DNA from 2 places in the Priestia sp. USM5 genome. Region 2 is predicted to be linked to the other one. Evidence: riboswitches for the same ligand, from Rfam matches in the RefSeq annotation. Region 2 holds a riboswitch; the other holds the start of a gene.
The links. A riboswitch is a leader RNA that binds a small molecule or an ion and turns the genes downstream of it on or off. The one in region 2 is predicted to bind ZMP and ZTP.
Positions count from the first base shown of each region.

Region 1: linked by a shared signal. The riboswitch ahead of ACWATA_RS12430 (phosphoglycerate dehydrogenase) and the one ahead of aimA (glutamate/serine transporter AimA) in region 2 are both predicted to bind ZMP and ZTP.

Region 1 is NZ_JBSGKN010000001.1:2,278,193-2,283,315, forward strand. It holds gene ACWATA_RS12420 (DUF6143 family protein) at 1-533, opposite strand, end outside; gene ACWATA_RS12425 (hypothetical protein) at 809-1,261, opposite strand; gene ACWATA_RS12430 (phosphoglycerate dehydrogenase) at 1,395-2,594, opposite strand; ZMP/ZTP riboswitch at 2,763-2,841, opposite strand; gene htpG (molecular chaperone HtpG) at 3,050-4,927, shown strand; gene ACWATA_RS12440 (tubby C-terminal domain-like protein) at 4,958-5,123, opposite strand, start outside.
Region 2 is NZ_JBSGKN010000001.1:3,851,031-3,856,153, forward strand. It holds gene ACWATA_RS20295 (DUF5105 domain-containing protein) at 1-363, opposite strand, end outside; gene aimA (glutamate/serine transporter AimA) at 544-2,139, opposite strand; ZMP/ZTP riboswitch at 2,196-2,274, opposite strand; gene ACWATA_RS20305 (cupin domain-containing protein) at 2,661-3,260, shown strand; gene ACWATA_RS20310 (DUF3311 domain-containing protein) at 3,616-3,819, shown strand; gene ACWATA_RS20315 (sodium:solute symporter family protein) at 3,819-5,123, shown strand, end outside.

The DNA of each region.
Region 1 (5,123 bases), 1.6 Mb from region 2:
TTCTTACGTTTTTTCTCGAACCATCCATATGCAATTTCAGCTTCAATTTCTTTATTTCCTGGAGAAACTAAGAAAATAACGTATGAACCGTTGTTTGGAAAGATAAATTTGCCGTCTTCATCACTTACTAATGTACTTTTCGGCGGAACAACACGGTTAAATACGTTTATCCCTTTAGCAGGAACGCCTTTTACCATTTCTGCAAATTTAATTTTCCCTTTTGGCTTTGAACGTATTGTAGTATTTGCTGGACTCACATTATCTGAAGTTGTTCCTTTTCCAGGGGGGATAGAATTAAACCAAATTTCAGCAGTAAAAGGTTCGTTTGAATAGTTAGTGATAGTAAAAGCATTCACAAATAAATCTACTCCGGAGCCGGAAGGGTTCACTAATCCGCCCGAAGCGTTTCTATTTCCACCAAAACGAATAGGCTCAGTTTGTCCAACAAAATAGTCTCCTTTTAACGATTGATATAAAGGATTAGGTATATTAACGGATTTAATATACGGTTTGCTCGACTCGTAATTTGACATACAATCGTCTCCTTTCTGGACTATATTTTAGGAGTTTTTTCTGTAAATGCTTGGACACATGCATATATAAATATATTTAATCTTTATATAAACGCAAAAAGATAGACCCGGTACTGAGCCTATCTTTTTCTATCGTTTTTACAAAAAATTTCTCCTTGGCCCTTTCCTTACTAATGCCCTCGTCGACTGCTGGTGTATAAACGGATTGTTTTTTTGACTTTATATTGCGATGCTTTTTTAATCCGTCTACTACCCCTTCTTAAAGTAGTAATCACCTATTCTTTTGTAGTCATAAAATGAAGAATCCTTACCTTTTTTTCACAATACTCAATAATTTCATAACAGGTTGTGAGGATATCATGTCTAGACAGTTCTATTTCATCCAATACAAACTTTGAAAGCTGCTTTTGCAGAACCTCCAACTTTTTGCTGTCTTCTTCATCGATCCATAGTCCTTCCGTAATACACACATCTGCTAGTTTGTTAATAGATTGAGCCGTCCAGTTTAAGCCGGCTGAAGAAACGGTTATTGTCAGTAGATCATTTTTTATAGCTAGAATAACTTGACACACATGGGTATAGACATCAACTTTCTTTTGGATAAATGCTTTGCGAAGCTCTTGCTTGTATTGCTCTTTCGACATCGCTATAGCTACGACAGACGTAATGAATGTTCCTGCCAGCGCGATGAGCGACCCTATCAAAATTCCTATCATTTCTTCTGACAAAACGTTCACCTCTTTAAAGATATTTCTATATGCTATGGGACTGAAGGAAATGATATGAGGATAAATACCATGTAAAAACAGCCCTAACTTAGAAAAGTTAGGGCTGAAACACTAAAATATGATGGTAACCAAATTAGATAATACGACTTGTAATGATTCCTTCAATTTGACCAATTTTTTCTTCTAGCTCAGGCACAATCTCGTCACTTACTTGATTGTCAATATCGATCATTGTATATGCATATTCACCGCGGCTTCTGTTCACCATATCTGCGATGTTTAAATTGTAGTTTGAGAATACTTGCGTAAGCTGTCCTACCATATTCGGTACGTTGTGATGGAAAGCAGCTACGCGTTTTTTCCCAGTGTAAGGTAGAGATGCATTCGGGAAGTTCACTGAATTTTTAACGTTTCCTGTTTCTAAGAAATTTTTCACTTGACGTGCTGCCATTACCGCACAGTTTTCTTCTGATTCTTGAGTTGATGCCCCTAAATGAGGAATTGGCACAACATTTTTCATGTTCAAGACATTTTGATTTGGGAAATCTGTAATATATCGACCAACTTTTCCACTTTCAAGAGCAGCTTTCATATCTTCTTCGTTTACAAGCTCACCGCGTGAGAAGTTCAAAATATGAACATCAGGTTTCATGATGCTAAACGTTTCTTTATTGAAAACACCTTTTGTGTCGTCCGTTAATGGAACGTGAACCGTAATATAGTCAGATGCTGCAAATAGTTCTTCTAGAGACATTGCACGCTGTACGTTGCGAGACAAATTCCAAGCTGTATTAACAGAAATGAATGGATCAAAACCAATTACGTCCATATCTAAATCAAGCGCGTCGTTTGCTACAAGAGCACCAATTGCACCTAAACCAATAACGCCTAATGTTTTACCTTTGATTTCTTTTCCAACAAACTGTTTTTTACCTGCTTCAACTAACTTAGGAATTTGATCACCTTGGCCGTCTAATCCTTTTGTCCATTCAACTCCAGCAAATAAGTTACGAGAAGAAGCCATAATTGTAGTTAAAACCATTTCTTTTACTGCGTTTGCATTAGCTCCTGGCGTATTAAATACAACGATACCTTGCTCTGTGCAAGCGTCCACCGGTATATTATTAACCCCTGCTCCAGCTCGTGCAATAGCTTTTAAATTTTGGTCAAATGCCATGCTGTGCATGTTAAAGCTACGCACGACAATCGCATCTGGATTTTCGCTGTCGTTGTCAATTTGATAACCTTCTTGATTAAAAACATTTAGACCTTTTTGTGCAATGTTGTTTAATGTTTTGATTGTTTGTACTTTTTCTAATGTTAATGTGCTCATTTTGTACTCTCCTCTGATTATCATCGTAGTTTTACATGTTTTTACCTTTGGATAAAGGAACTTCATTTTTAATTTTTTTAAAAGTCTGGTTTTTTAGCCTACATGTCTGATAACTTCTATATCCTCTCCCCCTAAACAGAAAGAGGTAAGAGATATGTATTAATCCCTTACCTCTGCCCAGGCGAACGGCTACGTCACTATATGCTTCCTCACGGTTATCCGCGTTTCGCCAGTCACATATAGTCTTTGAAATTAAGTATATTCTAGCAAACTCTTTCAGAACGTTCAACCTTTTTTTAAAAGTTTGCTTTTTTCAGTCTAATTTTTAATCTCTTTAGTGAATCTCCTAATATATTGACAAATATCCTAATACATGTTAAATAAAAAGAGTGATTAGCACTCTATCCACTCAAGTGCTAATTATTTTATAAGCCCTATTGAAAGGAGAACTTCTTATGTCAAAAAAAGAATTCAAAGCCGAATCAAAGCGATTATTAGAGATGATGATTAATTCCATCTATTCTCAAAAAGAAGTATTTTTGAGAGAACTTCTATCAAATTCAAGCGATGCAATCGATAAAATTTATTACAAAGCCTTAACAGACGACTCCTTGCGTTTTAACAAAGAAAGCTATTACATAAAAGTAATACCAGATAAAACTAACCGTACCTTAACCATTACGGATACTGGGATTGGCATGACGCAAGAAGAGCTTGAAAGTAGCTTGGGCACAATTGCGCGAAGCGGTTCCCTTGCGTTTAAAAATGAAAATGAAACAAAGGACGGACACACGATTATCGGCCAATTCGGCGTTGGGTTTTACGCAGCGTTTATGGTGGCAGATGTCGTAACGGTGATTAGTAAAGCGTTAGGCAGCAATGAAGCCTATAAATGGGAATCTACTGGTGCTGATGGTTATACAATCGAACCTTGCGAAAAAGAAACGGTTGGAACTCAAATCATTTTAAAAATCAAAGAAAATACAGAAGATGAAACATATGATGAGTATCTAGAAGAGTATCGTTTAAAAGAGATCATTAAAAAGTATTCAGACTTTATCCGCTACCCGATTAAAATGGACATAACGGAAAAACGTCCTAAAGAAGGTTCTGATAACGAGCTAGAAGATTATACAGAAGAGCAAGTTATCAACAGTATGGTACCGATCTGGAAGAAAAATAAAAATGAATTGACTTCAGAAGACTATGAGCAATTTTATTCAGAAAAGCGCTACGGGTTTGATAAACCGCTCACTCACCTTCACATTAATGTAGATGGAACGATTCGCTACAATGCTATTTTATTTATTCCAGAAAATAGTCCGTTTGATTACTACTCAAAAGAATTTGAAAAAGGACTTGAACTGTATTCAAACGGCGTATTAATTATGAATAAATGCGCAGATCTTCTTCCAGACTACTTTAGCTTCGTGAAAGGTATGGTAGATTCTGAAGATTTATCTCTTAATATTTCGCGTGAAATCTTACAGCAAGATCGCCAGCTTCAGCTGATTGCCAAAAACATCGGCAAGAAAATCAAAAATGAATTAAAAAGTTTGCTTAAAAACGAACGTGAAAAGTACGAGAAGTTTTATGAATCATTTGGCCGTCAGCTAAAATACGGCGTTTACAGTGACTTTGGCAGCAACAAAGATGTATTAAAAGACCTGCTTTTATTCTATTCTTCTACAGAGAAAAAGCTCGTAACACTAGACGAGTATGTATCACGCATGCCTGAGGATCAAAAGTATATCTATTATGCATCAGGCGAATCGTACAACCGCATTGAAAAGCTTCCTCAAGCAGAATTAGTTGCAGATAAAGGGTACGAAATTCTGTATTTTACAGAAGATATCGATGAATTTGCGATTAAAATGTTAATGACGTACAAAGAAAAAGAATTTAAGTCTGTTTCAAGTAGTGACTTAGGGATTGAAGCAGAAGAAGAACAGCTCAATGAGTCTGAGGAAAAAGAAAATAAAGAGCTATTTGACTATATGAAAAAAGCTTTGGCGGGAAAAGTAGGAGATGTGCGCGCGTCTAAACGTTTAAAAACACACCCCGTTTGCTTATCAGCTGATGGTGAAGTAACGATTGAAATGGAGAAAATTTTAAGTGCTATGCCTGACAATCAGCATGTAAAAGCAGAAAAAGTGTTAGAAATTAACGTAAATCATGATGTATTCGCTTCTTTAAAAGATGCATTTGAAAATGATAAAGGGAAATTAGACCTTTATACAAATTTATTATATAACCAAGCTCTTCTAATTGAAGGCTTATCTATTAGTGATCCCGTGGAATTCACAAACGATATTTGTAAAATTATGATATAAAAATCAGGCGCAGAATCATTCTGCGCCTGATTATATGTATGGCATAATAAAAGTAGTTATATAGTAAGAAGCGATAAAAATGGGTACGGGCAGTTCTTCTGTTACTCTTATTGAGTGTTTGCCTTCTTTAAAATGAAAAAGATCTGATTTAAACTCTGCGACTTTTTCTCTTTTTCCATTAAAAATACACGCTTCC
Region 2 (5,123 bases):
CATTAATTTTTTTTGCTTCCCAGCGCCAATCTTGTCAGATGAACTGCTTTCTAGTCCAAGTTCCCTACTGTTCACTCCCGTTTTTGGAGATAATTGTTCATCTCCTTCATATAAATACACACCGTCGTAATCCGATAAAGATATACTGTTTTTGGATACATTTTTCACTTTTAAATCAACTTTCAACAACCCCTTTTCTTCACTTGTAGCTCCTTCATCACTATCTACTAAAATATAAGAAGCGCTGTCAATAGATGCTTCAATCGCCTTATTTTTAGCCGAAGTGGATCCTCCCGTTTCCTTAGAACTGTTACAAGCCGCTAATACTAGCATAAGTACAAAAACCAAAGCCAAAACATTCATTTTTTTCACAGCTGTCCAATCCCCTTTATTTTGTTTTTTTAGAACTTTATCCCAAATAAAGGTTCCCTCTGTGTAAATCCTTAAACCTTAAAATCTATGTTTTTTACAATATTTTGATAAAAACTAAGTCTAAATTCTCCATTCATCTAAATAAAAACACGAGCACCGGCTCGTGTTTTTTTATTTAGATTTAAAATTTTCTTGATTGATTTGTTCAGCTTCTTTCATATATCGGTTAGATTTGCCACTTTTAATTCCCCAGTAATAAAAGGCTAATGATACGCAAGCAATCACTAGCATATCCCATCCGAAAGGTAAAATATTTTTGCCTCCGAATTTTTCGCTTCCTATGTAGGAAATAAAAATCATGCACGCTAAATAGATAAGCATCCAAGCCCCGGTTAAAAATTCTTTTTTAAAGCCCACCCATTTATTTTTCGCTTGGTAATAAAAATAAACTGGCAGGCCAATTGCCATAATAAAAATCACTTCACCTGTAAGTGGCCACCTTGCCCAGTAAAGCGTCAAAGAAGCAAAAACGAAGCTGCATGGCGCAATAACTGATGCCCCTTTTAAATAAAATGGACGGTAAAAGTGTGAAGCCGTTTTTCTTAATGTTATAAGCGCTACAGGGCCCATAATATAGGAGATAAGCGTCGCTACTGAGATCACTTCTGCTAAGACACCCCATCCTCTAAATAAAAAGAGAAACAAAAAGCAGGCTGCTAAATTTAGCCACATAGCTGGGCGCGGGACATTGTAAAGTGGATGAAGAGTACCAAATATCTTTGGCAAATATCCATTTTGCTGCATCCCGTATAACATTCTAGAAGTCGTTGCCGTATATGTAGCACCTGTGCCGGAAGGAGAAACAAATGCATCTGCGTATAACACAATTGTTAGCCAGTTAATTCCAAGCGCAATCGCTAAATCAGCAAAAGGAGAATTAAAATTCAAATGATTCCATCCATTCGCAATTGATGACGGACTTACTGCTCCGATAAAAACAATTTGTAATATAATGTATACAATTCCAGCAATAAAAATTGAACCAATTACAGCTACCGGAATCGATTTATTAGGTGACTTTGCTTCTCCTGCCATATTTACAGGACTTTGAAACCCGTTAAATGCAAACACGATACCTGATGTTGCCACTGCCGTTAAAACACTCGCCCATCCGTAAGGTGCTACCCCATGCTCACTTGAAAAGTTCCCGCTATGAAAACCAGCAAAAAATAAAGCCCCTGCCGTTAAACCAGGAATAATTAATTTAACAATCGTAATAAATGAGTTTGCTTTAGCAAAGAGATTTACCGTCCAATAGTTCACAAAAAAGTAAATGAATAATAACAGAGACGCAACTGCCAACCCCTTGGACGTTAAAATGCCATTGTCTACTAATTCATGAGTCCAGCGAGCCCATTTCCACGGCCAAGTACTCATATATTGCACAGATGCAATAGCCTCCACTGTTATCGTTGAAGCGATTGAAATCCAGTTAGCCCAAGCAGCCAAAAATCCAATAAATGATCCGTGTGAATACTGAGGATATTTAACCATCCCCCCTGCTTGCGGAAACATCGCGCCCAGTTCAGCGTACGATAGGGCAATGGTCAAAATAACTACCATTCCAATAACCCATGAAAAAATAGCCGCGGGTCCTGCAATTTGAGCTGCTTTCCATGCTCCAAACAGCCATCCTGAACCGATAATCGAACCTATGCCTGTCATGGTTAAAGCAAATGTTCCCATCTTCCTTTGCATATTGCTCATCCAAATCTACTCCTCTTCCCTAGGAAAATAAAAAAAACACTTGCGAAATTTTCTCAAGTGTTTGCCCAGGCGCGCGGCTTATACGCTATATGCTCCCCCATGGTCATCCATGTTGCGCCAGTCACATATAGGAATATATTTTTTATCAGTATATAACATTCATTACTATTACTCAATACACAAAAATGTTTACATTACTTTTACAAAAGTAATGAATTATTCGTAAAATTCCGAATAAATCTTCTTAAAATCTCTTCCTAATTACAAAAAACAACTAAAACTCTAACCTTGCTTATTATTTGTTTCTTTTACTTCACGAGCATATCATCTTCTAAAAATTATATTAATATATATTATTCATTTACAAAATACGAATTAACATCTATATATCCATAGAATTCTTGCACTAGCCCCTTTACTTATATACAATATGAAGAAAAGATACTAAAGTAAACTGCCCACCACTTAGCTACGCTTGAAGTGGGAGACTTCTTTTGGGAAAACGTTAACACCTACATATCATGCACTTCGCAACGAATGAAGTACTTCGAGCAAACTTCTCTGTTTACGCAAGCAAAAAACAGGGAAAATTACGAAAAAAGATTGTTAGAGGGATGCTTATGAATTATGCAAATGTAAAAGTTCTTTATTTTGATGACGACGGAACCATTCCAAATCACCCTCGTCTTCCAGTTTTGTTGTATGAACACGTATTTATTAGTAAGAAAGAGAAAGTAGAGAGCATTTTTAATTCTCACAACTGGAAAAACAGCTGGGTAGGCGGCATATATGATTTTCACCATTACCACAGCAATTCTCATGAAGCACTAGGTGTAATTAGCGGATCTGCACGCTTAAAACTAGGTGGACATATGGGAGAAAATATCGTGGTGCATGCTGGGGATGTACTCGTACTCCCTGCAGGTACAGGACATATGCGTCTGCAGTCAACTGCTGATTTTAAAGTGGTTGGAGCTTATCCAGAGGGCATGGATTACAACTTACGAACAGGAAAACAAACGGATCGCCCTCACGTATTTGATGAAATTGCACAAGTACCTATTCCTACAACAGATCCTGTTTATGGCGACAAAGGACCATTGACAGAGTGGTGGAACTAGACAAGCACTTATTGTCTAGTTTTTTTATTTGCTCGTTTTTATAGCTTCCATAAATCTATATTTGAACATACAAATTCTTTTTCTTTAATGCAATAGCAATATACTTTATCTCATCGAGAAAACTACCTTTCTTCTTTTCCGTTCTTTTTTTGTTTCAAAGGCAACTGCGCTTAAGTTCTCCCCTGCTTTTTCTTCCCTAATCATTTCAAATATCTTCTTCTCATACCCTTTTTTTGTTTTTCTAAAAAAATTTTCGTAATTTATAACGAAATTTTCAAAAAACTTATTGCTTTACTATGTCAGACTTGCTATCATAGTGAACATTGTTAGATAAATTTTAGAGGAGGAGTAAAAATTGAACAGAAAATTCATAATATTTATTTTATTCATCATTCCGTTTATTGCTCAATTCGCTTTTTTACCTTTTGTAAATAACATTCATCCAATTATTTTTGGGTTACCTATTTTGCATTTATGGTTATTTTTATGGGTCTTCTTAACGCCTGTGTGTACATTTATCATTTATCGTTTACAAAAATCTTGGGGGGACATTGAATAATGCAAGGAAATTTAACCGCACTTTTAATCACATCAGCAATTGTTCTTGTCGTTATCGCCATTGGCTTTATAGCAGGACGTGACAAATCATCTAGAAGCTCCGTTGAAGAGTGGGCTGTAGGGGGAAGACGTTTTGGAAGCCTGCTCGTCTGGCTTTTAGTAGGAGCAGATTTATATACTGCTTATACATTCCTAGGTCTTACAAGTACAGCTTATCAAGGAGGAAGCATCGCATTTTTTGCCATTCCTTACTCTGTTTTAGCCTTTTTAATTTCATACTTTTTTCTTCCAAAACTTTGGACTGTTGCTAAAAAGCACAAACTTACTACACTTGCTGATTATGCTAGAGAACGTTTTAGCAGTAAATTTCTCTCCTCTTTAATTGCCATAGTAGGTGTATTGATGCTTATTCCATATATCGATCTTCAGCTTAGCGGTATTCAAGATACTCTTCGCGTTGCAGGAACTGGCTACATTAATGTAAAAGCTGTCGTTATTCTTTCATTCTTTCTTGTGGCTCTTTATACTTTTTTCAGCGGAATTAAAGGTCCCACTTATACGGCAATTATTAAAGATATTTTAGTATGGGCGATTATGTTATTTATGGTTGTTTCTCTGCCAATTATGCATTTTGGAAGTTGGGGCAACATGATTGACAATGTTGCAAAGGATGCACCTCAGCTATTAACGATCCCAACACAAGGACCTAAGGGCATTCCATGGTTTATTACAGCATCACTCGTATCTGCTTTAGCTTTATTCATGTGGGCCCACGCTGCTACAGGTGTTTTCACTGCTAAAAGTGCAGATTCGCTTCGTAAAAATGCTGTCTTCTTACCTCTTTACAATATTGTTTTAATTCTAGTGATCTTCTTAGGGTTTATTGCTTATCAAGTATTACCTCAAGATACAACGGATCCTAGATTAGCATTATTAACCTTGATTCAATATTCATATGGTGGCATTGGCCAAGGGTTAGCTTATGCAACGATTGCTCTTGCTTCATTAATTCCATGTTCTATCATGGCGATCGGAGCGTCTAACTTATTTGCAAATAATATATTTAGAGATTTAATTAATCCAAATGTACAGGGTAAAACATTAACAATGGTTACTCGTTCTATGGTTTTTGTTGTTATTGGACTGGCACTTTTATTCGGTTTATTATTCCCACAAGCACTTGTTTCCCTACAGTTACTAGGGGTATCCGGCATGGTACAAATCTTCCCGGCTATTGTTATCAGCCTGTTTTGGAGAAATCAATCGAAAGAAAGTACGATTGCTGGATTAGTAGTAGGGCTGGTT